One region of the Streptomyces sp. NPDC052036 genome, then DNA from elsewhere that is predicted to be linked to it. Evidence: riboswitches for the same ligand, from Rfam matches in the RefSeq annotation. Region 1 holds a riboswitch; each other region holds the start of a gene.
The links. Region 1 has a riboswitch for cyclic di-AMP ahead of AB0L95_RS18040 (C40 family peptidase). Riboswitches for the same ligand answer to the same signal wherever they lie in the genome.
Positions count from the first base shown of each region.

Region 2: it holds a riboswitch for cyclic di-AMP, as region 1 does, so the genes downstream of both, AB0L95_RS22610 (NlpC/P60 family protein) here and AB0L95_RS18040 (C40 family peptidase) in region 1, are expected to answer to the same signal.
Region 3: it holds a riboswitch for cyclic di-AMP, as region 1 does, so the genes downstream of both, AB0L95_RS15610 (transglycosylase SLT domain-containing protein) here and AB0L95_RS18040 (C40 family peptidase) in region 1, are expected to answer to the same signal.

Region 1 is NZ_JBFAWW010000011.1:163,158-173,078, reverse strand. It holds gene AB0L95_RS18085 (adenosylmethionine--8-amino-7-oxononanoate transaminase) at 1-1,108, opposite strand, end outside; gene bioB (biotin synthase BioB) at 1,101-2,312, opposite strand; gene AB0L95_RS18075 (8-amino-7-oxononanoate synthase) at 2,460-3,587, shown strand; gene AB0L95_RS18070 (DUF397 domain-containing protein) at 3,742-3,966, opposite strand; gene AB0L95_RS18065 (helix-turn-helix transcriptional regulator) at 3,976-4,836, opposite strand; gene AB0L95_RS18060 (ATP-binding protein) at 5,095-5,553, shown strand; gene AB0L95_RS18055 (LysR family transcriptional regulator) at 5,659-6,576, opposite strand; gene AB0L95_RS18050 (LysE family translocator) at 6,705-7,370, shown strand; gene AB0L95_RS18045 (DUF6328 family protein) at 7,309-7,845, opposite strand; gene AB0L95_RS18040 (C40 family peptidase) at 7,950-8,423, opposite strand; cyclic di-AMP (ydaO/yuaA leader) riboswitch at 8,427-8,621, opposite strand; gene AB0L95_RS18035 (hypothetical protein) at 9,035-9,340, opposite strand; gene AB0L95_RS18030 (ATP-dependent Clp protease proteolytic subunit) at 9,348-9,921, opposite strand, start outside.
Region 2 is NZ_JBFAWW010000016.1:98,986-108,906, forward strand. It holds gene AB0L95_RS22610 (NlpC/P60 family protein) at 168-1,694, opposite strand; cyclic di-AMP (ydaO/yuaA leader) riboswitch at 1,702-1,875, opposite strand; gene AB0L95_RS22615 (hypothetical protein) at 2,265-2,792, shown strand; gene AB0L95_RS22620 (hypothetical protein) at 2,903-3,100, shown strand; gene AB0L95_RS22625 (PP2C family protein-serine/threonine phosphatase) at 3,334-4,524, opposite strand; gene AB0L95_RS22630 (SRPBCC family protein) at 4,698-5,183, shown strand; gene AB0L95_RS22635 (cytochrome P450) at 5,315-6,550, opposite strand; gene AB0L95_RS22640 (FAD/NAD(P)-binding oxidoreductase) at 6,589-7,983, opposite strand; gene AB0L95_RS22645 (ferredoxin) at 7,973-8,218, opposite strand; gene AB0L95_RS22650 (hypothetical protein) at 8,397-9,074, opposite strand; gene AB0L95_RS22655 (hypothetical protein) at 9,568-9,921, shown strand, end outside.
Region 3 is NZ_JBFAWW010000009.1:82,840-92,760, reverse strand. It holds gene AB0L95_RS15625 (FAD-dependent oxidoreductase) at 81-1,283, shown strand; gene AB0L95_RS15620 (DUF664 domain-containing protein) at 1,485-1,868, opposite strand; gene AB0L95_RS15615 (HAD family hydrolase) at 2,390-3,256, shown strand; gene AB0L95_RS15610 (transglycosylase SLT domain-containing protein) at 3,318-3,827, opposite strand; cyclic di-AMP (ydaO/yuaA leader) riboswitch at 3,832-4,032, opposite strand; gene AB0L95_RS15605 (polyprenyl synthetase family protein) at 4,856-5,866, shown strand; gene AB0L95_RS15600 (sigma-E factor regulatory protein RseB domain-containing protein) at 6,231-7,508, shown strand; gene AB0L95_RS15595 (ABC transporter ATP-binding protein) at 7,615-8,586, shown strand; gene AB0L95_RS15590 (ABC transporter permease) at 8,573-9,469, shown strand; gene AB0L95_RS15585 (tetratricopeptide repeat protein) at 9,803-9,921, shown strand, end outside.

The DNA.
Region 1 (9,921 bases):
CCACGCCAATGGCGCCGAGCACCCGCACCTCGCGCACCCCGGGCAGCTCCCGCGCGGGAGCGAGCCCCTCCTTCAGGCTCGCCTCGATCCGCTTGACCTCCGCCTGCCAGTCCTGGCCGAGCAGCAGGTCGAGCGAGGCGCAGGCGACCGCCGCCGCCAGCGGGTTGCCCATGAACGTGGGGCCGTGGGCGAGCACGGGCACCTCGCCCCGGGAGATCCCCTCGGCCATCCGCGGGGTGCACAGCGTCGCCGCCAGGGTCAGATAACCCCCGGTCAGCGCCTTGCCGACGCACATCACATCGGGGGTCACCGCCGCGTGGTCGGCGGCGAACAGCGCGCCCGTGCGACCGAACCCGGTGGCGATCTCGTCGAACACGAGCAGGACGTCATGCGCGTCGCAGGCCTCGCGCAGCACTCGCAGATACGCGGGGGAGTGGAACCGCATCCCGCCCGCGCCCTGCACCACCGGCTCGACGATCACGGCGGCCAGCTCGTCCGCGTACCGTGCGATCGTCTCGCGCAGCAGGTCGGCGTACGACTCCTCGTAGGCGGCCGGCGGCGCCTCGGCGAACAGCTGCCGGGGCAGGACGCCGCGCCACAGCTCGTGCATGCCGCCCTCGGGGTCGCACACGGACATCGGGTGCCAGGTGTCGCCGTGATAGCCGCCGCGCCAGGTCAGCAGCCGCTGCTTGGCGGGGCGGCCGAGCGAGCGCCAGTACTGCAGGCACATCTTGATCGCGACCTCGACCGAGACCGAACCCGAGTCGGCGAGGAACACATGCTCCAGACCGTCCGGCGACATGTCGACAAGGAGCTTCGCCAGCCGGACGGCGGGCTCGTGGGTGAGCCCGCCGAACATCACATGGCTCATACGCCCGAGCTGCTCGCGCACGGCCTCGTTGAGCACCGGGTGGTTGTAGCCGTGGATCGCCGCCCACCAGGACGACATGCCGTCGACGAGTTCGCCGGAGCCGTCGGCGAGCCGCAGCCGTACCCCGCTCGCCGACTCCACGACGAGCGGCTCCTGCCGGCCCGGCATGGGACCGTAGGGATGCCAGACGTGCTGCCGGTCGAGCGCCAGCAGCTCGTCCACGGACCACTCAGGCATTGGGCGCGACATCCGTTCCGGCGCCCCGGCGGCGCACCGCGACCAGATCCGTACGGGGTTCGCCGACGGGCGGCACCGGCGCGGAGCCACAGACACCGCCGCCCTCGTGCGACCCGCACGCGCTCCCCTCGTGGGACCCGCACCCGCCACTCTCGTGGGACCCGCCCCCGGCGTCCCCCTGCGACCCGCAGCCGGCCGCCATCCGGTGCCCGGGCAGCGTCACCTGGTCCGTGCCCTCCACCTCGAACCCGGCGTCGGCGATCATCTCCAGGTCGGCCTTGCCCGCCTGGCCCTCGCTGGTCAGGTAGTCCCCGAGGAAGACGGAGTTGGCCAGATGCAGGGCCAGCGGCTGCATCGAACGGAGGTGGACCTCGCGTCCGCCCGCGATCCGCACCTCGACGTCCGGGCAGACGAACCGCACCATGGCGAGGATCCGCAGACACCGCTGGGGCGTCAGGTTCCATTCCTTCGCGAGCGGAGTGCCCTCGAACGGGATCAGGAAGTTCACCGGAACGGAGTCAGGGTCCAGCTCCCGCAGCGAGAAGACGACGTCCACCAGGTCCTCGTCGCTCTCGCCCATGCCCGCGATCAGTCCGGAGCAGGCCGACAGACCGGCGGCGTGCGCCTTGTGCACCGTGTCCACCCGGTCGGCGTAGGTGTGGGTGGTGGTGATGTCCCCGTAGGTCGCCTCGGAGGTGTTGAGGTTGTGGTTGTAGGCGTCGGCGCCCGCCGCGCGCAGACGCTCCGCCTGGCCGTCGGAGAGCAGACCGAGGCAGGCGCACACCTCGACGCCCTCGTTCTGCTCCTTGATGGTCCTGATGGTGTCGGAGACCCGGTCCACGTCCCGGTCGGTGGGCCCGCGGCCGCTCGCCACCAGGCAGACCCGCTTGGCGCCGCCCGCGACCCCGGCCGCCGCGGCCTGCGAGGCCTCGTCGGCCTTGAGCCAGGTGTACTTGAGGATGTCGGCCTTCGAGCCGAGCCGCTGGGAGCAATAGGAACAGTCCTCCGGGCACAGGCCCGACTTCAGGTTGACGAGATAGTTGAGTTTCACCCGTCGGCCGAACCAGTGGCGGCGCACCTTGCCGGCCGCGGCCACCACATCGAGCACGTCGTCGTCGGAAGTGGCGAGGACGGCCAGCGCCTCCTCGCGGGTCGGCACCTCGCGCCGCAACCCCTTGTCCACCAGCGTGTTCAGCAGGTCCATGAGAGCCGATCCTGTCCTACGGGAGCGTTCCGGGCCAAGGAGAGTTTGCACAACAGACACCGTTCGACGTGTGGGTATTGCCACACCCTGGGTGGCTGGTCGTGCCGCTAGTGTCTGTGCACTGCCTACAAATGCCCCGGAGGGACCATGGCGTTCGGCTGGATCGACGAACAGGCGCGGGCGCGCCGCCGGGCCGGACTCGTCCGGACGCTGCGTCCCCGGCCCGCCGACTCCCCGCTGCTCGACCTGGCCGGCAACGACTATCTGGGCCTGTCCCGCCATCCTGAGATCACCGACGGCGCCGCGGAGGCGGCCCGGCGGTGGGGCGGCGGCTCGACCGGCTCCCGGCTCGTCACCGGAACGACGGAACTCCACGGCGAACTGGAGCGCGAGCTCGCCGACTTCTGCGGCTTCGAGGCGGCGCTCGTCTTCTCCTCCGGCTACGCGGCCAATCTCGCCGCGGTCAGCGCGCTCGCGCCGCACGGCTCCCTCGTCGTCTCCGACGCGGGAAACCATGCCTCGCTCATCGACGGCTGCCGGCTCGCCCGCGGCACGACCGAGGTCGTCGCGCACGCCGACCCCCAGGCGGTCCGCAAGGCGCTCGGCACTCATCGCGGGCCCGCCGTGGTGGTCTCCGACACGGTGTTCTCGGTGGACGGCGACGCGGCACCGCTGGACGGACTGGCGCAGGCGGCACGGGAGTTCGACGCCGGGCTGATCGTCGACGATGCCCACGGGCTCGGCCTGCTCGGGGCCGGCGGCCGGGGCGCTCCGTATGCGGCCGGTCTCGCGGGCGCGCCGGACGTGGTGGCCACGGTGACGCTGTCGAAGTCGCTCGGCAGCCAGGGCGGTGCGGTCCTCGGCCCGGCGCCGGTGATCGACCATCTGGTCAACGCGGCGCGGACGTTCATCTTCGACACCGGGCTCGCCCCGGCGGCGGCGGGTGCGGCGCTGGCGGCGCTGCGTCTGCTGCGCCGCGAGCCGGAGCGTGCCGAGCGGGCCCGCACGGTGGCGGCGACCCTGCACGCCCGCCTCACGGCCGAGGGCCATGAGGCGGTGCGCCCGGACGCCGCCGTCATCTCCGTGCGGGCCCCTTCTCCCGAACTGGCGGTGCGCTGGGCGGCGGACTGCCGGGCGGCGGGGGTCGCCGTCGGCTGCTTCCGTCCGCCGTCGGTGCCCGACGGCATCTCACGGCTTCGGCTGACGGCCCGTGCGGATCTCACCGACGGGCAGATCGAGCACGCCGTGCGCGTGATCGGCGAGACGCGACCGTGAGTCGGCGGGACGGCCGTGCGTCGCTCGTCGTACGCGGATGAGCGGTACGGAGCCGTGAGCGGAGTACTCCGTCGGACGTGGGGGAAAACGTTCGGACGCGAGGGGGGAATCGACTCGAAAATGGCTCAAAAGAGCCCGAGTCGAGCGGAGAGGATCAGCTCAGCCCCGTCAGGAACTCCTTCCAGGCGTCGGGGGTGAAGAGCAGGGCCGGGCCGGTCACGTTCTTGGAGTCGCGCACGGCCACCAGTCCCTGCCAGGGGCCGGTGCCCGGTCGGGCGGTCTCGACGCAGTTGTTCATTCCCGTGCTGCGGCTGCTGCGTCGCCACCTTGCGCCGTGGAGTGAGGTACTGAGGGGGATGTGCCGAGGCGGTGCTGACATGGTGCCTCCTTACGCATCGCCCGCCAACGCGGCGATGTAATCCAACGTGTCCTCGGGCGAAAGGGCGTGGATCCGAAGGGTGTCGAAGGCCTCGCAGTAGGCCTGGAGGTCTTCTTTCCGTTCGAGGTAGAGGCTACTCGTCAAGTGGTCGAGAACGACTACATCCAGATCGGATCTGCTCGGAAAGGAGAAGATAACGAAAGGCCCGGTGATTCCGATATGCGCCCCGGCGGCGAACGGCAGCACCTGTAGTCGCACATGGGGCAACCGGGCCGCGTCCAGCAGCCGCCGCAGCTGCCGCGTCATGGTCCTGGGCCCACCGACCCCCCGGCGCAGCACGGCCTCGTCCAAGACGGCGCTCAGCCGCAGCGGCGGATCCGCGCGCAGTACCTCCTGACGGGCCAGCCGCACCTCCACCAGGGCGTCCAGCTGGGTGTCCTCCAGGGTGCCCACGGCGGCCCGGGTGACGGCCCGGGCGTAGTCCGGCGTCTGCAGCAGCCCCGGCACCACCGAGGTCTCCAGCGTGCGCATCCCGCTCGCCTGTGACTCCAGACTGATGAAGTCGCGATAGGCCGGAGGCAGCACCCCGCGGTACGCGTGCCACCAGTTCTGCCGGCCGTCGCCGTCCTCCGAGCCCGCCAGCACCAGCAGCAGTTCCCGCAGTTCGGGATCCTCGATGCCGTACGCGTCCAGCAGCAGTCCTACGTCCCGCGGCTTGACCCCGCTGGATCCCGTCTCGATCCGGCTCACCTTCGACTGGTGCCAGCCGACACAGGCGGCCGCCTGACCGCTCGTGAGACCCGCCCGGGCGCGCAGGCCCCGCAATTCGGCGCCGAGTTTGCGGCGGCGCACCGCTGGTCCGTACTGCATGGCCGACTCCCTCCGCCCGGGGCGCGGTTTTCACAGCGACGGTAGGCGACGGTAAAGCATCACCCCGAGGGCCTCCCGAATACGGTCGGTCGTCGGAGAGTTCACCGCTTCGGGCGACAGATATATGCATATCTCGGGGGATGACACTCGGGAGGGCCCTGGTGATGGCAGTCTGGCGCGCAGCACCAAGTCCGGGACCGTTCTCGAACAGACCGCTCCGTGTCGGACTCCGGTCCCGTGGAAAGGGACGACGTCGCCATGGCAGACCATCAGGAAGCATCCGTCACTCTGCCGAGCGATCCCGCCTCGGTCTCCGCCGCCCGAACATATGTCTCGGACATTCTCACGGAATGGGGTCTGCCGAACGATGCCGAAGTCGCCGACTCCCTCCGCTTGATCGTGTCCGAACTGGCGACCAATGCGGTGCAGCACACCTTCGGGCAGTCACCGACGTTCACGGTCGACATCGCGCTCGCGCGGGAGGAATTACTGCGCATCGGCGTCACGGACAGCCACCCGCGCTTCCCCAAGCGACTGCCCGCCTCCGTCCAGCAGGACAACGGTCGCGGCATGGTGATCGTCCGTTGCCTGACCGCCGAGCACGGCGGGACGCTCACCGTGCGGCCCACCCGGGAGGGCGGCAAGACGGTCGCGATCGAACTGCCGTGGACCATTCCCGTGCGGTCGGTCTCGGCGGCGGCCCAGCCGGATCCCTGACCGCGGCGGGAGCGGGTGTCCGACCCTGTCGCCGGGTGGCCCGGCCGCCCGGCGCCGTGCCGTGGACGCCGGACGGGTCCCGCCCGGTGCACGGCCGGCGGCCTCTCAGCTGTGCCGCGTCGCTCGGCCGAAGGCACCGCGCAGCAGAGCGCGGAAGGCGTCGGCCGCGGGTGCCGGTTCGTCGGTGCGGTGCGCGACCGAGATCGTGCGACGCAGGGTGCCCGGCTCCAGGGGCCGTACCCCGAGCGGGGTCGCCGTGGTCCTGGCCACCATCTCCGGCACCACCGCCACCCCGAGACCGGCACTGACGAGTGCGCACACCACGGCGTATCCCGGCGTCTCGACCAGGACCGCCGGGGTGGCCCCGGCGGCGGCGAGGGCGGCTTCCACGCCCCGCCGTGCCGGATGCTGCGGCGCCATGCTGATCAGCGGCTGCCCGGCCAGCTCGGCGGGCGGCAGCCGCGACGTCTCCGCGCTCAGCACGTGGCCGGGGCTCGTGACCAGGACCAGCTCCTCCGTCAGTACGGGTTCCAGGGACACGGACGACGGCAGCGGTACGGGCTCGGCGGGCTCGTAGGTGTGCGTCAGCGCCAGATCGATGTCGCCCGCCGCCACCGCGTGCACCCCGGCCGGCGGGTCGTAGTCCGCGACCGCCAGTTCCACGTCCGGATAGGCCCGGCGGAACGCGCTGAGCGCCGGCGGCAGCAGATGGATGCCCGCAGTGGGAAAGGTCCCGAGCCGCAGTGTGCCGCCCCTGAGGCCGGTGAGCCGGGCGAGCTCGTGCCGGGCGCGCTCCAACTCGTCCAGCACCCGCCGCGCCCGTACCACCAGCAGTTCGCCGGCCCCGGTCAGCCGTGTGCCCCGCGGATGGCGTACGAGCAGCGCGGTGCCCGCCTCCCGTTCCAGCTTGGCCAGCTGCTGGGAGAGCGCGGGCGGCGTGTAGCCGAGACGCTCGGCGGCCCGGGTGATCGAACCGGCCTCGGCGACCGCCACCAGCGCCGCGAGCCGTGTCGCGTCGTACACACATCCCCCTGCCGGTCGAGGCAGCCCTGAAAGAGATGCTCAAGGCTCAAGCCCTAAAGAGATGCTTAAGGCTCACCCAGGATATTCGACATACCTGCTGAAGGCTCGAGGGCGGCAGGGTGGTCCGCATGGACACACAGCTCATCGCCTTCACCGGTGTGGCCGCGGGCATGGTCGCGATGCCGGGCGCGGACTTCACGGTCGTCGTACGCAACGCTCTGATCTCCCGGCGCGCCGGCGTCGTCTGCGCCCTGGGCATCGCGGGCGGGCTGCTCATCCACACGACGCTGGCGGTCGCCGGGGTCGCCACGGTGCTGGTGGCCGTGCCCGGACTGTTCCGCACGTTGCAACTGCTCGGCGGCGGCTATGTGCTCTATCTGGGCGCCCGGACCCTCTGGGGACTGCGCCGCCGCGAGGCCTCCGCTCCCGTCGCGGCACCCGCGGGGCCGGTCCCCGGCCATGACGAGCACCGGGCGGCGGGGGACGTGCCCCGGGGGCGGCCGCTGCGGCAGGGCTTCGTGACCAACGCGCTCAACCCGAAGGCGTCCCTGACCTTCCTCAGCCTGCTGCCGCAGTTCGTGCCCGCGGGCAGCCCCGCGATGCCGAGGACCCTGGTGCTCGCACTCATCGTGCTCGCGGTCTCGCTGGTGTGGTTCCCCACGGTCGCGCTGCTCGTGGACCGGCTCGGCCGCCGTCTGCGCCGGCCGCGGACCGCACGGACCCTGGAAGCGGTCACCGGGGGCGCTCTGACGGCGCTCGGTCTGGTGCTTCTCCTGGAGCCGCTCCTGGCCTGATGACCGCGTGCCGTACCAACATCGGCAGGACGCGCCACAGGGCCGTGCACACCAGGAGCGTTCCCGCGCCGGCCGCGATGCCCGCCGTGCGGCCCAGCGACACGTCCACCACCAGCAGCACCGAGCCGGTGAAGGCGAAGGCCAGCACCACCATCCCGGCGGCGGCGAGCCGGGAGGAGATCCGCACGATGACGGGCTTGACGTTCTTCTGGAAGAGCATCCGGTGCAGTGCCGCCGGTGCCGTGAACAGGGCCGCGGCCAGCATCGCCAGCAGCAGGGTCGTGACGTACGTGATGCGCTGGGCGGTGTCGAGGGTCGGGAAGCGCTGGGTGAACGCGAGGGTCAGCAGGAACGCGAAGAGAATCTGCACCCCGGTCTGGGTGACGCGGAGTTCCTGCAGCAGTTCGGCGAAGTTGCGGTCAGCGCGCTCCAGCGGTGTCTCGTGCCGTGCCTCGGGGGGTGGTCGGTCGGCCATGGTCAACGAGTAACCGCTGCGACCCTCTTCACGCCACCGGGGCGGCCGTACGGGCGCCCCGACCGCGGGGTGACGGCGCCCGTGCCGTCACCCCGCCCGCCGGGTCAGCTGACCCGGCCGTACCAGACGCTCTTGGTCCAGATCTTCTCCAGCCGTACGACGGAACCGGTCTTCGGGGAGTGCCAGATCTTTCCCTTCCCGGCATAGATGCCCACGTGGTAGACGCTTCGGCCGGAGTGGAAGAACACCAGGTCACCGGCCTTGCGGTGGGAGGCGGAGACATGGTGCGTCTTGTTGTACTGACCCGCTGCCGTGCGGGGCAGGGCCTTGCCGGCCTTCTTGTAGGCGTAGAGCGTGAGCCCCGAGCAGTCGAAGCGGCGTGGTCCGGTGGCCCCCCACTTGTAGGGGGCGCCCTTCTTGGACGCCGCGACCTGGAGCGCCTTGGTCGCCGGTGTCGCTGCCGCAGCGTCGCTTGCGACGCCCGGGACCGCGATGCTGCCGCCGACGGCGGCGAGAGTGAGGGCCGAGGCGGTGCCGGCCCGGGTCAGCAGCGACGGGACACGATTGAGCGCAGTCATGCGCAACCCTTCGTCAGCCGCCTGTGAAGGATGACCTGTCGGATTCGGGCTGGCGAAGTAGCCCGGCCGCTTGCGCGGCTTCACCCCAAGGACCCCCGGATCTCTCCGGCGGCCCGCCTTGCTGGGTCCTCCACTCCTGCCGATCCACTCCTGTCGACCGGTCATCCGGGCGGCGGCAGGATTCGGCGTCCGCCCGGACCGCCCCGCCGCGGTGGCGGGGGCTTGTCGTCAGGAAGGGATCTTCACCCAGGGATGTCGGAAAATCACAACGGAACCGGGGGTTTGTGGCATTACTCACCACTCACCCGTTCGGCTGGACACCCTTGTGAGCGCGGGCCGTTGAGGGGACCGACGAGGCCTGGACCTGCGGCGGAGCAACGCATGACGCCCTGGCTGCCCTGCACTTGGCCCACATTCTCCCGGCTCCCGGACGGAGCAGTCGCTACGCCGGCCGGGGGTACGCCATTCGGTCCGTTTGTGTCGCGGGTCCAGGGGCAGGGCCGACGGCGCGAGCCGGGTACGGGGGCCGACCGGACCGTGGCCAACTCCGCACGGGCGCACCGCAGATCACCGTCCGTCAGTCCGGCCCCGCCGGCCCCCGCACGCCTTGGTCACTCCAGCCCCGGTGGTACCGCGACACGGGAGGTGCGGCGCTCGCCGTCGAGGACGCGCAGGGCCCGGGCCAGTGTGGGGCCGTGCAGTTCGTGCTCCCCGCGCTGGTGCATGAGCGTCAAGGCGTCACGCAGAGCAGCGGCCTTGCTCGCCAGGGCCTGGGCGGCGCGCAGTCCCCGGTAGGTGTCCCCGGAGTGCCCGGGGTTGATGCGTCCGAGCAGGTCGACGACGTCGAGATAACGGTCGATCAGTTCGGCCTCCGCCCGGGTCAGTGCGGGCAGCGGCGGCAGTTCGGGCGGCAGCATGGGCGGCTCACCTCGCGTCGGTCGCGGCGCGTGACGCCTTGCGGCTCGGGATGATGCGGTCGAGGAGTCCGTACTCCACCGCGGCCGGTGCGTCGAGGATCGTGTCCCGCTCGATGTCGGCGGCGATCCGCTGCGGGCTCTGCCCCGTATGGCGTACGAGCATCTCCTCCAGCCGCCTGCGTACGCGCATCAACTCCTCGGCCTGGATCACCAGATCACTGGCCTGCCCCTGAACGGGTTCGGGCAGGGACGGCTGGTGGATCAGCACCCGAGCGCCGGGCAGCGCGAACCGCTTGCCGGGCGTTCCCGCGGCCAGCAGCACCGCGGCGGCGGACGCCGCCTGGCCGAGGCAGATCGTCTCCACGTCGCAGCCGACGTACTGCATCGTGTCGTAGACGGCGGTCATCGCGCTGAACGAGCCGCCGGGGGAGTTGATGTACAGCGAGATGTCGCGGTCCGGGTCCTGGTACTCGAGATGCATGAACTGCGCCATCACGTCGTTCGCCGCGATGTCGTCGATCGGCGTCCCCAGGAACACGATCCGCTCGTCCAGCAGCTTCGCGTAGGGATCGAGGGTTCGC
Region 2 (9,921 bases), on a different contig from region 1:
CCGAACTCGCAGGTGGAACGGTCGGAACAGCCGCAGGGACGTCCCTTCGGACACACTCCGCCACCGGTGATCGACGAACGGTCGCCCGCGAGCCCGGTTGAGGTCCGTCGACGGCGCCGGGGGCGAACCGAGCACGCCCGCCCCCGGGTCACGTCACGCGGGTGGCCTCACGCGGGCCGCATCACGCTGTGGATCGCCGCCTCACCGGCGTAGAGGACCGCCTCCTCGCGGATGAAGGCGCCCGGGCCCGGAGCGTGGATCATCATGCCGTTGCCGGTGCTCAGGCCGACATGGCCGGCGTCCGGATTGAAGAACACGAGGTCGCCGGGCTGGATGTCGATGAGGGGAACCACCGTGCCGACCACCGACTGGTCGCGGGCCGCACGCGGGAGAGTCACCCCGGCAGCCCTCCAGGCGGCCTGTGTGAGACCGGCGGCGTCGTACGACTCGGGTCCGGCCGCGCCCCAGAGGCAGGGCCTGCCGATCTGCGCACGGGCGAAGGCGACCGCCTTCGCGTACTTCGTGTCGTACCCCGGCTCCTGCGCCCCGCCGATCCCCAAGGGGAGTCCGGCGCCCGATACGACCTCGGCGCCGGGCAGCGGTTCGGCGGCGGGGAACGGTTCGGCGGTGGGGAACGGCTGCGGGGTGGCGAGGAACGGTTCGGGGGTGGGCAGGAATGGTTCGGGGGCGGGGAGTTCGGGTGCGGCGGGCAGGGGGTCCATGGTCGGGAACGCCTGGGGGGCGGCGAGGAACGGTTCGGCCGCCGTGGGCAGTTGAGGGTACGTCAGTGGATCCGGGGTGAGGGGAGCCGCGGGGGCGGTGGCGTAGAGGCCCGCGTCGGGCGAGGCGGCCGGGAGGTCCATGCCGAGGGCGGACGGCTGCTGCCACTGCCAGGCCTCGTGGACCGCGAGGCCGTCCTGCCCCTCCGTCGAGCGCCAGGCGTCCATCGCGGGACTGGGCTCGACCGCCGGGGACGGCGTGCCCTGCCGCGCGGACCGCTGGGCCAGCAGGTCACGGGCCGCGGAGAGCCTCTGCCGGGTGTGCTCCTTGGCGGTCTGCGGGGCGGACGACTCGGGCTCGGCGGCCCCGGCGGGCGTGACCTGGGGCGTGTCCGGCAGCTTCGGCGGGGCAGCGGGCAACGCGGCCATGGGGCCGGCGGTCAGCTCCGCAACGGGGCCGGCGGTCAGCTCCGGGACGGGGCGCGCGGCCGGTTCCGCGACGGCGGCGGTCAGCTCGGCCACGGGACGCGCGGCCGGGCCGGCGGTGAGTTCGCGGTCGGGCCGATCGGCCAGGCCCAGCTCGCGGAGAAGGAGGACGAGGTCGCTCACCGGAATACTCGCCGGTTCCGAGGGCCGGGCCGAGGACGAGCTGTCCGGCATCCTGTCGCGCGGCAGTGCCGCCGGAACGGTCGGCCCCAGACTCAGACGCGCCGCCTCGAACCACTGCCGGGCCATGTCCTCGAGTGCCGGGTCGACGCGTCGGCGATCCTTGTCGAGTACCGGGTTGGCACGCCTCTGCGTCCCCGTCGCCACCGCGCGCGTCGCGTTGAAGGTTCCGCTGTCGGTCTCCGCCCGGTCGTACAGGCTGCGGATCCGCTGCTGGACCTCGTCGCGGCTCGGACCGTCGTCCTCGGTGAACCTGCGCATGCCATGGGGGCCGAAGCCTCCTGGGCCCGGGGTTCGCTCCGGCGCCATGGGGTCGTACTCCTTCCGTGCTCCGCCTACCGGGTTAGCTGACGGGTTCGGGCGGACGGATCCGGAAGGTGTGCCCTACGGCCCCTGCCTCGGCGAGCAGTTGAGCCGATTCACCCCGTGGTCGGTTGGGTCCCCGGTTCCGGTTGCGGTCGAGGTGCATCGGATTCGGCGGAGGCCGTGCAACCCGGCGAGGTTCGCCGGAGGGAGTCGCTTGGCCTAGCCGTCAACTTAGCCAACTTGTGTGCCTGGCGTGAAGATTGAAGCGCGAAATGTCCGATACCTAAGTGTGATTTTCGTCTGGGCGTTCCCATCGAGCTTCGCTTTTCACTGATCCGCTCCTCGACCGGTCGTCGCTTTCCGGGCGGAACGGAGCGCGAGGACGCTCGCGCGCCGCCCGGTGGCGCTGAGCGCCCCGGCCGGCAGGGCGCTTCGCTCGCGCCACCGGGTCCATCGGGGCCCGATTGCGCGCTCTCGCCTTATATTTCTGATATTCCGCTATTCGGCTGGTTAAGCATGATCAGTCCGGTGCTGCGGCACGATGACGTGGAGCGATCAGGAGGGTCATCCCCCATGCGACGCAGGCCCAAGGCGGACGACTCCGACGCCCGGGCGCGCATCGCCGAACGCCGGGCGCGTGCCGACTACACCGGCGGTGTCTACGGCTCCCTGCTCGCCGCCTCGGTGGTGGTCGGCGCCGGTACCCACGGCCCGTTGCCGCGGGGCGAAATGGTGCTGCTGCTGGTCAGCACCGGCGTGGTGTTCTGGATCGCGCATGTGCACGCCCAGCTGTTCGGCGCCCGCCTGGCGCAGTCGCGCCTGGACCGCGCGACCGTCCTGCATGTGTGCCGTGACGAGTGGCCGATCGTCAAGGCAGCCGTCCCGCCGGCCGCCGCGGTCGCCGTCAGCCCGCTGCTGGGCCTGGATCTGCGGGGCACGGTCTGGCTGTCGCTCTCCGTGGCAGTGGCGGGGCAGATGGGCTGGTCGGCCGCCGCCGCACGCCATGCCGGGGCCTCCTGGCGCCTGGTGGCCGTCTCTGCCGCGATCAACCTGGTGATCGGTCTGCTGATCATCGTGTTCAAGATCGCCGTGAAGGACTGACGGCGGAGCCGTTCACCTGCCCCAGGTGAGGTGCGGGGACGCACCGGGGCGGACCATCACGGGGAGAGGCGCACGTCACCCGCCCCAGGCCATCCGCGAGAGAGCAGCTCATGCGCTATGAGATCCGTGTCGACGGGCAGATGTCGGAGACGCTGGCCCAGGCCTTTCCGGAGCTGGAGCACGTCACCATGTCCGGCCAGACCCTCCTGTTCGGCCCCGTCCTCGACGATGCGCAGGTGTACGAGCTGCTGGCCCGCTGCCAGTCCCTCGGACTGCACGTCGTGGAGATGCGCCGACTGCCGGAGTGACGCAGACCGCGCCCGCTCACCCGTTCCGGGTGAGGCCCGCCGCCGGATGCCGTGGGCACGCTGAAGGCGCCAGGGGCCGCTGTCGGGGCACACGCCCATGGGCGGCTCTGCCCCCAAGGCCGGCTGGCTGGTCTTCGGCCTGGTGCCGCCCTCCCTCGGCGTCTTCTCGTACGTCGTCGTCCGCGGCAGGGACTCCGGGTCTCTCCGCCTCCTTCAGCACCTGAGGGTGCGGATCACCCGCCCTGCGGCTGGTTCTGCGGACGGTGACGGAAGCCGTCGGCGTGAATGATCCGCGGGTGCGGACGCCCGTGATGGACGCTCGGGGTCCGGCGCAGGGCGATGAGCGCGGCGTCGTCGTCCAGGCGCCCGCCGGTGTGGGAGAGCAGATCGCGACGGATGCGGTGCAGCAGCGTCTCGGGGCACTCCTCGGTCCACTGGGCCGCGCGGTCCGCGAGCGGATAGAAGCGGCCGGCGGCGTCCCGGGCCTCGATGACGCCGTCGGTGTAGAGCAGGAGGGTGTCGCCGGGCTCGAAGGAGAACACGTCCAGGTGGTAGTCCCCCGGGTGCGCCGAGCCGATCCCCATCGGGGGTGCCGGGTGCACGCTCGGGACGGTGACCACATGACCGGGGCTGAGCAGCAGCGGCGGAGGGTGCCCGCAACTGGTCATGCGGGTGATCGGGTCGCCGTCGGGGATCTCCATCAGCAGGGCGGTGGCGAAGCGTTCGCCCAGTTCCTCGGGCGGCTCGAAGTCGGCCAGATAGCGGGTCACGCTCTGCTCCAGGGTGGCGGCCAGATCCGGCAGCGACGACTGCCGATGGCCCGCCTCACGGAAGGCACCGAGCAACAGGGCGGCCTCGCCGATGGCCGAGAGGCCCTTGCCGCGTACGTCGCCGATCAGGACGCGCACCCTGCTGTCCGCGCGGGTGGCGGCGTACAGGTCGCCGCCGATCTGCGCCTCGTCCTCGGCCGCCAGGTACAGGCAGGCCACTCTCAGGGGACCGATGTGTTCCGGCAGCGGCCACAGCAGGACGTGCTGTGCCGCTTCGGCCACCGACCGGACCTGGGCCAGTTGTTCACGGTGCCGGTCCCTGATGGCGCAGTAGACCACGATCATCACCGACAGTACGAACAGGGTGAGGATCTGCACGATGTGGTTGGTGGTGCCCAGCCCGCCGTGCAGGACGGCGATGATGATCTGCGCTATCACGGCCAGTGCCCCGATGAGGCTGGACAGGCGGGGCCCGGCGAACGAAGACGTGAGGGCAGGCGCGATCACCAGTGCGGGGCCCAGATGGATGCTCTCGGGAGAGTGGATGTCCACCACCATGATCGCGACGATCAGCGCCAGGGGGAGCAGCAGGAGGGCATGGCTCGACTGCCACGACTCTCGTAGCCCCGCGACGGCCCTTTGCCGGAGACCCATGCCTACCACCCTGCCTCGCCATCGGTCGCACGGCCACCGGGTGAAGGCCGCGCCCGCCGACAGTCGGGGCGTCACCGCCGTAAACGGGTCCTCGCCGGGTACTCGGCGCGATGACCAGGATCCGAGCGGCGGGCCCCCGGCCGGTCGCGGTCGATCAGCCGAAGGAGGCGCAGATGAGCATGGTCAGGGAAACGGTGGAGGTCGAGGTCCCCCTCCGTACCGCCTACAACCAGTGGACCCAGTTCGAGGAGTTCCCGAATTTCATGGAGGGGGTCGAGGAGGTCAGGCAGCTCGACGACCGCCACACCCACTGGACCACCAAGATCGGCGGTATCCGCCGGGAGTTCGACACCGAGATCATCGACCAGCTTCCCGACGAGCGGATCACCTGGCGTACGACCAGCGGTGACACCCGGCAGAAGGGCTCGGTCCGCTTCCAGCGCGTGGACGACATGCACACCCGGGTGGAGCTCGTGATGGACGTCGAGCCCGCCGGGGCCGTGGAGCGGACCGCGGACACCCTGGGGGTCATCGACCGGCGCGTCAAGGGAGACCTGCGACGCTTCAAGCAGTTCATCGAAGAGCGCGGGAGTGAATCCGGAGCCTGGCGGGAACGGATCCGGCCCGGTGACTCCGGCAGCCCCGGTGCGATCGGCTGAGGCCGTGGCTCGGTGGCTCCGTGGCTCCGTGGCGCCTCGCCGTCTCCGGCGGCCGGGGCGCCGCGGTGCGTCACCGTCTCCGGGCGGCCGGGGCGCCGCGGTGTGCCGTGGGCGAGGGGGCGGACGTTCGCTCAGGGACGCAGATCGCCGAAGCTGATCCGCAGGTGGCGCGGTCCGCGCAGCACCGCGTTCTGCCGGTAGGGAGGTGGGTCTTCCACCAGGCGGGGGTTGTCGAGGCGGCGGGCCAGTTCGGCCAGGGCGATCTGCGCCTCCAGTCGCGCGAGCGGCGCGCCGAAGCAGCTGTGGATGCCGCTGCCGAAGCCCAGATGCTGGATGTCCCCGCGGTCGGGGTCGAACCGGTCGGGGTCCCTGAAGCGCTCGGGGTCCCGGTTGCCCGCGGCCAGCACCAGCCAGATCCGCGATCCCTTCGGGATGGTGATCCCGCGTATCTCGATGTCCGCGATGCAGGTCCGCTGCGGCACGAGCTGCACCGGTGGCTCGTAGCGCAGCAGTTCCTCCACGATGTTGACGGCCAGTTTGGGGTCCTCGCGCAACCTCTCGAGGTACTCCGGGTGCCGCAGCAGGGTGAGCATGCCGTTGGTGATCAGGTTGACGGTCGTCTCATGGCCCGCGATCAACAGCAGCACCGCGGTGCTGAGCACCTCCATCGTCGTCATGGTGCCGCCCGGGCCATGGCTCGTGACCAGTTCGGACAGCATGTCCCCGGTGGGTTCCTTGCTCCGCTGCTCGACCAGCTGGGCGAGGTACATGCCCAGCTCCATCCGTGCCTCCTGCGCCGCGCGCCCGCGCTCGGCGTCGTCCCTGCCGGTGTCCGGGTCAAGACTCGCCACGATCGGGTCGACCCAGGCACGAAAGCGCGGCTCGTCCTCGCGCGGCACGCCGAGCAGCCGGCAGATCACGGTCACCGGGAAGGGATACGCGAACTGATCGACCACATCGATCTCCCGGGCCTCTCCGAAGCCGTCGATCAGAGCGGAGACGATCTCGGCGAGTTCACCGCGCATCGATTCGATCTTGTAGGGGCTGTGCGGGGGGCCGAAGGGGCGGTTGGCGATCCGGCGCAGCCGGTCGTGCTCCGGCGGGTCCTGCCGGATGAAGCTCGGCGGCAGCCCCGTCTCCGACGCCCCGCCCGCTTCGTCGGCGCCCGCGGCGGCGAGGTTGGCGGCGTCGGAGCTGATCCTCGGGTCGTGCAGCAGGTTGAGGATGTCCCAGTAGGAGCTGACGAGGTACGGGCCGCCGTCCTCCTCGTGCAGCACCGGGGTCTTGTGGAGCTCCTTGTACAGCGGATACGGGTTCGCGCGATGGGCGTAGTCGGTGATCTGGCGCAGGAGCGAGTGGTGCGTCATGAGGGGTCCTCGGGGCGTGAGGTCGGGCCGGCTGTCGGTCAGTGGTGGGCCGGGGTGAAGACCAGCCGCCGATCGGTCGGCGAGTAACCGCTCAGGGTCACCGTCGGTCCGTGGCTCGGCAGGGACGGGTCGGGGAAGTCGGACGGGACCGGTCGCTGGCCCTCGGGACGGCGGTCCACCGTCGGGAACTCCACCGGGAAGGGCGCGGCCGTCTCGATCTGCCGCTGGTAGAAGTCCAGCCAGCGTGTGTTGTCGAAGCTCACGGCGGCGATGACCCGCCCCTGGTAGCCGTACGCCCCGACGAAGCGGCGTTCGGCCAGCGAGCCCTGCGTGATCATGATCTCGTCGCCCATGGAGGGGACGCCGACCGACTTGATGTTCACGCCGAACTGCGACGACCAGAAGGCGGGGACCCAGATGTGCGGGCGCCGGTCGGCGCTGGCGTTGATCATGTTGTGCGCGGCGACCTCCGCCTGGCTGACGGCGTTGCCCCAGTGTTCGAGAGACAGGAACTGATAGCCGAACAGCGGGTGCGGGGAGCGTGCCACATCGCCCGCGACATAGATGTCGTCGGTGACGATGCCCCGGAAGTCGAAGGCCCGGCACCCCGCGTCGCAGGCGATGCCCCGAGGGCCCGCGCCCAAGCCTGATCCGGCCAGCCACTCGGTGTTGCGGGTCGCGCCGAGCGACACCACCACCACGTCCGCCTCGACGATGTCGCCGTCGGAGAGATGCGCGGCCCGCACCCGGCCCGCCGGGTCGCCCTCCAGGGCGGCGACCATGATGCCGGTGCGCAGGTCGACGCCGTTCTCGCGGTGCAGTTCCGCCGCCACCGCGCCGATCACCCCGCCGAGCGCGCCCACCAGGGGCGCGCCCCCGCGCTCCGCCAGCGTGACCGCGATGCCCTGTTCCCGGCAGGCGGAGGCGATCTCCGACCCGGTGAAACCGGCGCCGATGACGAGCACACGGCGTGGCGAGGCCCTCAGCCGCCGTTCCAGCCCCACCGCGTCATCACGGGTCCGCAGCACGAAGACGCCGTCGAGTTGGGCTTCCGCCTCCTTGGGCCAGGGCCGGGCGCGTACGCCGGTCGCGATCAGCAGCCGGTCGTACTCCACCTCGTTCCCGTCCTCCAGCCGTACCCGTTTGGCCGACAGATCGAGGCCGGTCGCCGCGACCCCGAGGAGCCACTTGGCGTCGATGTCCCGGCGCCGGGGGAGCTCGGTGTACTGGGGGGAGGCCTTGCCCAGCAGGACCGCCTTCGACAGCGGCGGGCGGTCGTACGGCTCGTAGGGCTCGTCGCCGATCATGGTCAGCGAACCGGTGAAGCCCTCCTCGCGCAGTGTCTCGGCCGCCCGCAGGCCCGCGAGGGAGGCGCCCACGATCACGATCCGGCCCTCGCGCCGCAGCCATACCAGATGGTCGTCAGCAGTCATGGGAGGCCTCCTGACCGGCCCAGGCCGGCGGATCGGCCGCGTCGTCCAGTCCCTCGGCCGTGATCGCCTGCACGGGACAGGCGGCCACGGCGCGCGCCACCTTGTCCCGGTGCTCCTCCTCGGCCCGCGGGTTGTAGACCAGGGACTCCTCACCGTGCATGGCGAAGACGTCCGGCGCCAGGAACGCACACTGCGCATAGCCCTGGCACCTGTTGAGATCGACGACAAGCCTCATCACCACTCGCCCCTTCCGGCGGCCAGGTCCGCCGGGCGCCTCACGCTCCGCGGGCACCCCCCGGACGGCGGTCATCTCCCCACGCCAGCATGGGAGACCCCTGGGGGCCCGCGCTCGCGGGGCGGGCCGAAGGAGTGAGGACCGGCCCGAGGAGTGGCCGCAGTCCCCGCGTCCCCTCTCAGGCCGCCGCCGGGGTGCCGGGCCGGGAGCGGCCCCACGCCGTGAGGATGTGGACGCTGACCAGCAGCGCCCACGCCGGGAACACCAGCTCCGACCAGGGGACGGCGGTCGCGACGAACAGCAGCGTCAGGACGGTCAGAAAGCCCAGCAGGGCGAGCCAGCGGGGGAGCACTCCGATGCGGTACGCGATCGCCGACAGAGAGCAGGTGCAGACCGCCGCCATCCGCATCGCGTAGTCGATCAGCAACGTGTACGCGAAGTGGCGGCCGTAGGCCCAGGTGGGCCCTCCGGGGGCGCCGCGGGACGGGGACGTGGTGTCCAGCACGGCCGCCGCCGCCGCGGCGGCCTCGAACAGCGTGGCCACGAAGATCAGCCCGCTGCCGAGGAACACGGTGGCGAGGAACTTGTCCTCCGCCGCCCCGATATGGGTCCGCACGACGCCGACGAACCACAGGAAGAAGATCCCGGCGAACGGGACGAGCGCGAGCGCCGCCCGTACCGCGCTGAGCCGCGCGGAATCGGCCGACGCCTCAGGGACGGGTGCGTTGGCGCCCTCGGGGATGCCCAGCCGGATCAGCACGATGACCGCCGTGAGCAGGACCGCGAAGACGACCCCTGCCAGCCCGGCGGCGCGCGGGGTCTGCAGTACCTGCTGCTTCGGCTCCGTTGTCTCCATGGGTGCTCGCTTCCTCCGCGCCGGACCTTGCCACCAGCAAGCCGCCGGCCGGAGGGTGCCGCCACCGGAGGGCGGCCGAACGGCAGACCATGACCGGCTCCGCACGGCGGTCGGCCGCGGCGTGTCGGCCCGCGCCGTGTGCGAGTCCCGGGCGGACGGCGACCGCTCCCCTCCTTCGGAGGGCCCGACAGCGGAAGTCCCCGACCGAAAACCGGACTGACGGGTCGTCGGAAGTCAACGCCCCTTAATCATAAGGAAATTGACGCCTCGGCAAGTCATCTGCGTCCGGCGTGTCGTGTCCTGCCGTAGGGCGGCCCGCGGTGGGCGACGACGCCGCGACCTGGCGAAATGACGGGGCGTCAGAGACAGCACTGCTCCAATCGGATTCATCCTCATATAGTCGGTATGTCCTGTATGACACGGCTCGATCCGGTCTGTACTTTCAATCACGCATCGGTTCACAGCCGACGTGTCTGAGAACAGGAGAAGTGACATGGCAACGCGTTCCATCGCTGTTACCGCGGCCGTCGCGGCCGGCGCCGCCCTCGTGGCCACCGGCATCACGTACGCCTCCGCCGCCTCCGAGCCGGCCCAGGCCGCCGCCTTCGCTGCCCCCCAGGGGAACAGCGGAAACAACAACAATAACAACAACAACGACAACAACAACGACAACTCCAAGGGGCGCGAGGGCGGCGGCGGCGGGCACGAGGAGCACGAGCACCACCACAAGGGTGAGGGCCGCATCTTCGTCAACGAGCGGGAGTACTCCCCCCACGAGAGCAGCTGCATCACGGTCGTCAGCGGCCTCGGAGCGAACAGCCTCAACGTCCGTAACGACAGCAAGAAG
Region 3 (9,921 bases), on a different contig from region 1:
TACGGATCACCGCACCAGCACGCCCTGGTGCGTACGGCTCCACCGCGAAGTAGGCACGTCGCGTCCTGGGGAGGGACTTCGTGATTCAACCGGTAGCAGTCATCGGTGCCGGGCCGTTCGGCCTGTCCACCGCCGCCCATCTGCGGGCACGCGGTATCCCGGTACGCGTCTTCGGCGAGCCCATGGTGAGCTGGCGCGACCACATGCCCGAGGGCATGCTTTTGAAGTCGACCCCGGTCGCCTCGAACATCGACGCCCCCCAGAGCGGCCACACCCTGGTCGACTACTGCGACGCGGCGGGCATCCCCCGGCTGGTGACCGACGAGGACATCATCCCGGTCGAGACGTTCATCGGCTACGGCGAGTGGTTCCAGGAGAAGCTGGTGCCCGAGCTGGAGCGGGTCCGGGTCGTCTCCGTGGACCGTCGGCCGGGCGGCGGTTTCGATCTGAAGCTGGACTCGGGCGAGCAGTTCGCGGCGCGGGCGGTCGTGGTGGCCACCGGTCTGTCGGGCCTCGCTCACCTCCCGCCGGAACTGGCCGCCGCCGCGGCGGACGGCCCCACCCCCACGGGACCGGTGTCCCACAGCTCCCAGCACCACGACCTGACCCGGTTCTCCGGCAAGGAGTTGCTGGTCATCGGCGCGGGGCAGTCCGCCCTGGAGACGGCCGCGCTCGCGGCCGAGGCGGGCGCTCGGGTGCGGGTGATCTCGCGGGGCGAGGGCAAGGTGGCCTTCGGTGCGCCCCCCTGGGAGCAGCCGAGGCTCCGCCCCGAATCACCCTTCGGGCGTGCCTGGTCCCTGTGGGCGTTGAGCTACTACCCGCACCCCTACCGGTTCCTGCCGGACCAGACCCGTCATTACCTGGTGCGCCGGGTCCTCGGCCCGCTCGGCGCGTGGTGGCTGCGGGAGCGCTTCCAGAGCAAGGTGCAGGTGCGTGAGGTCGCCCGGGTGGTCGGCGCCTCCGCGCCGGACGGCAGCCCCGTTCTGTCGATCCGGACGCACGCGGGCAGTACGGAGGAGCTCGCCGCGGACCATGTGATCGCCGCCACCGGCTACCGCGTGGACATTGCGGCGATGGACTTCCTGGGCCACGAGTTGCGCACGCAGCTGGGGGTGAGCCGGGGGGCGCCGAGGCTCGGCGCGGGGTATGTGTCCTCCGTGCCGGGTCTGTACTTCACGGGCCTGCCCGCGGCGTCCTCGTACGGGCCGGTGATGCGCTTCGTGTGCGGCACGGAGTTCGCCTCTCCCCGGCTCGCGAAACATCTGGCGTCGGCGCACGGCTGAGGGCGCGGGGCGGAGCCGGGGACAGACGGACGACGGGCTGGGGCTGTGGCATCGTCACGCCCCGGCGCGTCGGTGGGGTGAGCCCAGCCGTCGCAGGCGGCCGGTTCGTCGGTGAGGCGGGCCGGTTCGTCGATCCCGGTGGCGTGCCCGGTCACAGCACCGGCTGATCCGGCGCACCGCGGGGGTCATCTCCGACGCCGCTCACTGCGGCGGGTCCTCTCCGACCCGGCCGTCGATGGACTCGCGGAGGAGATCGGCGTGGCCCACGTGGCGCGCGTACTCCTCGATGAGGTCGATCAGGACGCGTCGCAGACCGGGCGTCCGGTCGGCGGGCCGGCTGCCCGCGGCCGGGCGGTCCAGGCCACCGCCCTCCAAGGCCTCCGCGAGCAGCGCGCGGGAACGCGCCACCGTCTGCCGCCACAGCGCGTACGACTGCTCGGGGGAGTCCTGCGCGGCGGAGCGCCACTCCCGGTCCGGGTCGGCCTCCAGGTCCACCGCGTCCCAGGGCGGTCCAAGTTCGCGCCCGAACATGCGGCGGGAGAAGGAGTCCTCCTCCCCCAGGGCCAGGTGTGTCGGTCTCGTCACCCGCGGCCGGCGGTTCCAGGAGCACCGGTTCGTCATATGGGGTCATGCCGCGCAGGCCGCGGCCCGGTCAAGGGCGGTGGGGCGGGTTCTGCCCGCGTCGCGTCCCGTCGCCACCGCCGGCGGGCCCGAGCGGTACGCGGCGGAACAACTGGTCGTGATCCAGGCGCCGTTCTCGTGATCTATGCGCCGTTCCGCGTCGTGCAGCCGTACGCACTCCGGGAGGCCGTGCGTGCGCTGGGGCGCCGCCTGTTGGACGCGGGCGCCTGAGCGCCCGATGCGTGCACCGGCCGCGCGAGGCGCTGCCGCGCGCCGGGTGGGCCCGTGGTGTGGCACGGGGCCGAAGGACGGGGCCAGTACGGGTCCTGCGCCGGGCCGGGGTGTGCTGGGGCGGGGCGCCCTCGTGTTTTGGACGGCGCTGGGCAACTCGGGTTCCGTGTTACGGGAGTTCGGTGGACACGGGATACCGGACGTCGTCCGGTTCGCGCCGAGTCGCCGGGGCGTTCCATCCGTATTCTCTGATCATGGCCGCACCCCTCGCATATTCACTCATCGCCACTGACCTGGACGGAACGCTGTTGCGTCACGACGACACGCTCTCCGACCGGTCGAGGGCCGCGCTGGCGCGAGCGTCGGCGGCAGGCGCACAGCACCTCGTCGTGACGGGGCGTCCGGCGCCCAGGGTGCGGCCGCTGCTCGACGACCTCGGCAGCACGGGGCTCGCGGTGTGCGGGCAGGGCGCGCAGGTGTACGACGCCGGCACGAACCGGCTGCTGTTCTCCGTCACGCTGGACCGGGAGTTGGCCGAGACCGCACTCGGCAAGATCGAGGCCGAGGTGGGGCAGGTGTACGCGGCCGTGGACCAGGACGGGGTGGACGGGCTCACGCTCATCGAACCCGGCTACCGGATGCCGCACCCCACCCTGCCCGCGGTACGGGTCGAGCGGCGCGACGACCTGTGGTGCGAGCCGATCAGCAAGGTACTGCTGCGCCATCACGCGCTGTCGGACGACGAGTTGGCGACGGCGGCCCGCGCGGCGGTGGGCTCCCTGGCGACGGTCACCATGTCCGGGCCCGGCACCGTGGAGCTCCAGCCGTGCGGCGTCACCAAGGCGACGGGGCTCGCACTGGCCGCCGGCCATCTGGGGCTGGGTCCGTCGGAGACCATCGCCTTCGGCGACATGCCCAATGACATCCCGATGTTCGACTGGGCCGCGCACGGGGTGGCGATGGCCAATGCTCACCCCGAACTCAAGGCCGTGGCGGACGAGATCACCACGTCGAACGAGGACGACGGCATCGCCGTCGTCCTCGAACGACTCTTCGCCGGCCATCGGCCGCCGGCCGACAGCGCCGACCGGCGGTCCGCCGGCTGTCACCAGGCCCGCTGATCGGCTGCCGGGCCTACCGGTCGGGCGTCAGGCTCCCACCGGTAGGCGACCGACAGGCCTCCTAGTACGCGCTGTTGACGTTGTCGATCGAGCCGTACCGGTGGGCGGCGTAGTTGCACGCGGCCGTGATGTTCGCCACCGGGTCGTAGGGATCGAACGACGTGCCGGGTACGTGGTACGCGGCGAAGGTCGGGTCGATGACCTGGAGCAGGCCCTTGGAGGGGATTCCCTTACGGGCGTTGGAGTCCCAGAGGTTGATGGCCCTCGGGTTGCCGGACGACTCGCGCATCACGTTGCGGTAGATGCCGTTGTACGTGCCGGGGATACCGTGCTGGGCCATGACGTCCAGCGACTGACGGATCCAGCTGTCGAGGGTGGTGCCTCTGGTCTTCACGACGGTGGCGGAGGTGACGTTCCCCGGCTTGCCGGGCGCGGCGGAAGCGCTGGTCGCTCCCATGACCGGCAGGGCGAGAAGGGCGGCACCCGTCCCCGCGATTGCGAGGGCACGGGTGAGACGGGTGGCCTTGGAGCCACGATCCCGACGGCGTGCGGGCAGTGCGAAAGCGGACATGTCGCGTTCCTCTCCTGCGCCTGCGAGGTGAGCTGTCGGGTTCGGGCGGGGAGGTGCCCGGCTGTGTCCTCGATGCCGAGGCCACGGCTACACCCCTAGCCGTTCCGGTGTGGTGTCCGGATCGGCGGCTTACCTGGGTCCCCCGCTCCTGCCGTCATGGGTCGATGGGCTCCTGAGCGGTGGCAGGATTCGGCGTTCCGCTCGGATCGAGGGGAAGGTATGCGACAGCACATGTCGGGAACAAGCCTGCACGTCACAGTCCGTCCGAATTGACCTTGAAGTGGGGGAATAATGTCAGTGATCCAGATTGTTAAGCTGGGCTCAAGTTGCCATTAGCAAAGCCGGAGTTGATGGCGCGCCTGCGGCGACCCGCATGTCGAGCACGTGAGCTATTTCACTTCCGCTTCCGTGGTTGTCACCATCACTTCACCATATAAGCTCTTAATTCGGACAAAATGACTGCCCTCTCTGTGGTCCGACTCGGACCTGTCTGGCGGGTGGGGCCGTTGGTGCGGCCCGGACTCCGTTGCCCGTAAGGGGAGTTCTTCGGGTGTGCCGGTCGGGCGGGGTGGGTCTCCGGTCGGCGGGCGCGGCGTGCGAGGGCGGCCGGGCGTGACGGAGGCGCAGGGGCGTGAGGGAGTCGCAGGGGGGCATTCGATGGCCGAAAAGAGGCGCCCGGGGAGCGGGGTGGTGGCGTGCGGGGGAGTTGAAGGGGTGCCTGGCGCCTGTGGGCCTGAGGGGTAAATGGGGTGATTCAGGTAGTAAAACGTGCTTTTCGGTTATGTCAGCGAATGTCTGTTCGTATCAGATGGTCAAGAACATACCGTTCGCGATCCGATACCGCCCGGCCTGGAACAGTGGGCGCTCGTGGTGATCGAAACGTGACCGGATACGCTGACTTGAGTGATGGCGGCGACAGATCGACAAACTCGATGAGCGACGTCGACGTACGGCGTCATCGACCAAGTGACCGTCCTTGAGACCGACCGTGTGACCGTCAGCAGACGTCAGCAGACAGGAGACCCCACGTGACCGTCGTCGGGCCGTTCGGGCTGAGCGTGCGGGACCAGGCTCTGGAAGCCGATGTCCAGGCCGGATTGGCGGCTGTCGAGGAAGGGTTGCTCGAGGCCACCAAGAGTGAGGTGCCCTTCATCACGGACGCCGCACAGCACTTGGTGCGTGCGGGCGGGAAGCGGTTCCGGCCGCTGCTCGTGATGCTCGCGGCGCAGTTCGGTGACCCGTACGCGCCAGGGATCGTGCCCTCGGCCGTGGTCGTGGAGCTGACCCACCTCGCCACCCTCTACCACGACGATGTGATGGACGAGGCCGCGGTGCGGCGCGGGGTGGACAGCGCGAACACCCGCTGGGGCAACTCGGTTGCGGTCCTCACGGGTGACTTCCTGTTCGCGAGGGCGTCGCACATTCTGGCCGATCTCGGTCCCGAGGCGGTCCGGGTCCAGGCGGAGGCGTTCGAGCGCCTGGTCACCGGTCAGATCCTGGAGACGGCGGGTCCGCGGGACGGCCGTGACCCCGTGGAGCACTATCTTGACGTCCTCGGCGGCAAGACCGGCTCGCTGGTGGCGGTGGCGTGCCGCTTCGGGGCGATGATGTCGGGTGCCGACGAGACGGTCGTGGACGTGCTCACGCAGTACGGCGAGCGGCTGGGTGTGGCGTTCCAGCTCGCCGACGACGTCCTGGACATCGCGTCGGACTCGCACGAGTCCGGGAAGACGCCCGGCACGGACCTGCGCGAGGGCGTCCCCACCCTCCCGGTGCTGCGTCTGCGCGAGCGCGCGGAGCGCATGGGGCTGGCCGAGGACATCGCCCTGTGCGAGCTGCTGGACTCCGACCTCACGGACGACGCCCGGCACGCCGAGGCCCTCGCCCGGCTGCGCGCTCACCCGGCCCTGGAGCAGGCGCGCCGCGACATGGTCCGCTATGTGAAGGACGCCCGCTCGGGTCTGGCCCCGCTGCCGGAGTGCGGTGCGAAGGCGGCTCTGGTGGAGCTGTGCGACGCGGTGGTGCACCGGGTGGGCTGACGCCGCTCGCGCGTCACCCTCGCAGGGGCTCGCAGGGGGACCCGTATGTCCGTCCGTCTCGGAAGCCGTATGACCTGGGCCTCAGGGGTGGATCGGGTCCAGGCCGAGACCGGCTCCGTACCCGTATCCCGAACCGCCCGGGCGGCGCCCTCCCCGTAGAACCCCTACGGGTCGGGGCAGGTGCCCCCCCGCGATGTCATACCGCAGGATTACGCGGAGTTGAGCCCGCGGGCTGACGCTTCTGCCGGGCCGATTTGGTCAGATGGGGGACACCACCTCGAAGGAGTTCGGGTGACAATGGCGGCACAGGGGTGGACCAGGGCACGGACGGTAGGCCGCCGCCGACGACGGAGGTAAGGCACACATGGCACCGTACGAATCCGACGGCAGCACGCCCGCCGGCGAGGCCGAGGACGTACGCGACGGGCGGCGCACCGCCGCACGGTACGTCGTCCCGGTCGCGGTGGTGGGAGTGGCGGCCGCGACCATCGGGCTCGTTCCGGCGTTCGCCGGATCCGGCGACCCCGACCTGCCGAAGATCAGCGCCCAGCAGCTCATCGAGAAGATCGCCAAGTCGGACGTCCAGCAGATGTCCGGCACGGTGAAGATCAGCACGGACCTGGGCCTGCCCAACCTGGGCGGCCTGGAGAACAGCCTCGCCTCGGGCGCGCTCTCGCAGGGGACGGGCGGCAAGAGCGGCTCGGCCGCGGACCCGAGCGCCAAGCTGCTGGAGCTGGCCTCCGGCACGCACACCGTGCGCGTGGCCGCCGACGGCGAGGACAAGCAGAAGATCTCCCTCATGGAGAAGGCCGCCGAGTACAGCGTCATCCGCAACGGCGACCAGGTGTGGGCCTACGACAGCGGGTCCGACGAGGCGTACCACACGACCGGCGCGGGCGACCACAAGGGCACGAAGGCTGCGCCCGAGGACATGTCGGCCACGCCGAAGGACCTGGCCGAGGAGGCCCTCAAGGCCGCCGACAAGACGACGTCGGTCACGGTCGACGGCACGGCGCAGGTCGCGGGCCGGGACGCGTACAAGCTGCTCATCAGGCCCAAGCAGTCGGGTACGACGGTCGGCGCCATCAGCATCGCGGTCGACGCCAAGACCGGGCTGCCGCTGAAGTTCACCCTGACCCCGGCGTCGGGCGGCGCGGCCGTCGTCGACGCGGGCTTCACCGAGGTGTCGTTCACCAGGCCGGCCGCGTCGACGTTCACCTTCACGCCGCCCAAGGGCACCAAGGTCACCCAGGGCGACGACCTGAAGGGCGAGGGCAAGGCGCCGTCCCACGGCACCGAGAAGTCGGCGCACGGCGACTGGAAGGCGGCGCGCGGTTCCGAGAAGGCAGTGCCCGGCACCGAGCCGAAGACCATCGGCGAGGGCTGGAACTCGATCGTCGTCCTCGACAGCGGCAGCAAGGGCGGCATGCCCTCGGACACCTCGTCCAAGGGCGGCGCGTCCAAGGACGGTGCGTTCGCCGGCTTCCTGGGTTCGCTGGGCGACCACGTCAACGGCAAGTTCGGCTCGGGCACGGTCTTCTCGACTCGTCTGGTCAACGCCCTGATCACGGACGACGGCAAGGTGTACGCGGGCGCGGTCACCAAGGACGCGCTGGTGAAGGCGGCCAACGCGGGGAAGTAGTCCCCCGCGCGACACGGATGGCTGGAGCAGGGGAGCAGGGGAAGCAGGAGAGTCCATGGAGGAACTGCCCGCCAGGGAAGGGGAGTCGCACGGTTCCGGGGCGACGATGAGTGGCCCGGGCCACCAGGAGGCCCCGGGTGCCGAGGAGACCCCGGTCATCGCCACCCGTGCCCTCACCAAGCGCTACCACGGCGGGCAGCTCGCCGTCGACGGGCTCGATCTGACCGTCCCGGCGGGCAGCGTCTTCGGCTTCCTCGGGCCGAACGGCTCGGGCAAGACCACCACCATCCGCATGCTGATGGGCCTGATCGAGCCCACGTCGGGCACGGCGCGCGTGCTGGGGCGGCCCATGCCCCGCGCCTCGCGCGCCGTGCTCCCGCACGTCGGCGCACTCATCGAGGGCCCGGCGCTCTACGGCTTCCTCTCAGGACGCGACAACCTGCTGCGCTACGACTCCGCCGACCCCACCGCCGACCCGCGCACCCGGCGCGCACGGGTCGAGGCCGCGCTGGAGCGGGTGGGTCTTTCGGCGGCGGCCGGCAAGAAGGCGAAGGCGTACTCCCTGGGGATGAAGCAGCGCCTGGGCCTCGCGGCCGCCCTGCTCCAGCCCCGCCGCCTCCTCGTCCTGGACGAGCCGACCAACGGCCTCGACCCCCAGGGCATGCGGGAGATCCGCTCACTCGTCAGGGAACTGGCGTCCGAGGGCACGACCGTCTTCCTCTCCTCCCATCTGCTCGACGAGATCGAACAGGTCTGCACGCACGCCGCCGTGATGGCGCAGGGCCGGCTGATCGCGCAGGGCGCGGTGGCGGACCTGGCGGCCGGGGCACGCGGACGTCTCGTCGTGACCACACCTGATGTGACGGAGGCGGCCCGCGTCCTGAAGGAACAGGGCGTCGCCGACGTGGTCGTGGGGGAGGGCCGGGTCACGGCGGATCCCCCGGAGGGCGAACCGGCAGACGTGAACACCGCGCTGGTCACCGCCGGAGTCCGTGTCCGCGGCTTCGGCATCGAACGCGCCTCCCTGGAGGACGCGTTCGTGGCGCTGACGGGAGAGGGATTCGATGTCGCGGGCTGAGTGGGCGGGGCCGGACCGGATCCTGGTCGCGCGGGGACGCAACCCGTTGTGGTCCCTCGGACTGCTGCGCAGCGAACTGGTGACCACCTTGCGGCGCTGGCGTACGCTCGCGCTGCTGGCCGTGCTGGCGGCCGTACCGATCCTGGTCGGGATCGCCGTGAAGGTGGAGACCGGTGACGGTTCCGGTGCCGGCGGACGGGGCGGCGACGGCGGCCCCGCGTTCATCGCGCAGATCACCAACAACGGCCTGTTCCTGGTGTTCACCGCGCTCGCCGTGACGCTCCCGTTCTTTCTGCCGATGGCGGTCGGTGTCGTCGCGGGCGACGCGATCGCGGGCGAGGCCAACTCCGGCACACTGCGCTACCTCCTGGTCGCCCCCGCGGGCCGCACCCGCCTCCTCCTCGTCAAGTACGCGACCACGATGGTCTTCTGCCTGCTCGCCACCCTCGTCGTCGCGCTCTCGGCGCTCGCCATGGGCGCCCTGCTCTTCCCGCTGGGCGACCTGACGACGATCTCGGGCACCCGCATCGACTTCGCCGACGGCCTGGGCCGCGCCCTGCTCATCGCGCTGACCGTCGCCGCGTCCCTGACCGGGCTCGCGGCCCTGGGACTGTTCGTCTCCACCCTCACCGACAGCGGGATCGCGGCCATGGCGACCACGGTCGGCCTGGTGATCACCGTGCAGATCCTCGACCAGATCCCCCAGCTGCACGCACTGCAGCCGTACCTCTTCCCGCACTACTGGATGTCCTTCGCGGACCTCATGCGCGACCCGGTGTACTGGGACGACCTGACCCGCAACCTCGGTCTCCAGGCCCTGTACGTGGCGGTCTTCGGCTCGGCGGCGTGGGCGCGGTTCACGACGAAGGACGTCACTGCCTGAGGGCGCCGACTGCGCCCGCCTGCCCGCCCGCCCGCCGAGACCGTAGTCCGCAAGGGGCGGGTCGGATCCTGGGACAGGCCTGTGACGTTGCGGTGACGCCAGAAGCGTATGGCGGCCGCAGACTTCAAGCAGGCCGATCGGACATCGTGGCCGGGCCTGGGCGAGGAGGGGAAGGATGACGCGTACGGCACTCACGGCACGTACGACGGGTACGGGACGCCGGGGACGCTGGACCCCGCCCTGTCCGCGTACGCTTGCCTGCCGTGTGCTCGTCGTCGTGGGCACCCCCACCGCCGCCCTTTTCTCGACCGGCCGACCCGAGTGAGGGGAACGATGTCTCGACTCAGCCGCGAACCCGAGCGGGGGCGCTCCGCCGCCGTGATCGCGTCCATGGAGGGAACGGAGTCCGGGATGACGCCGATCGAGGTCCATGTGCCGGTGGACGCGCGGGA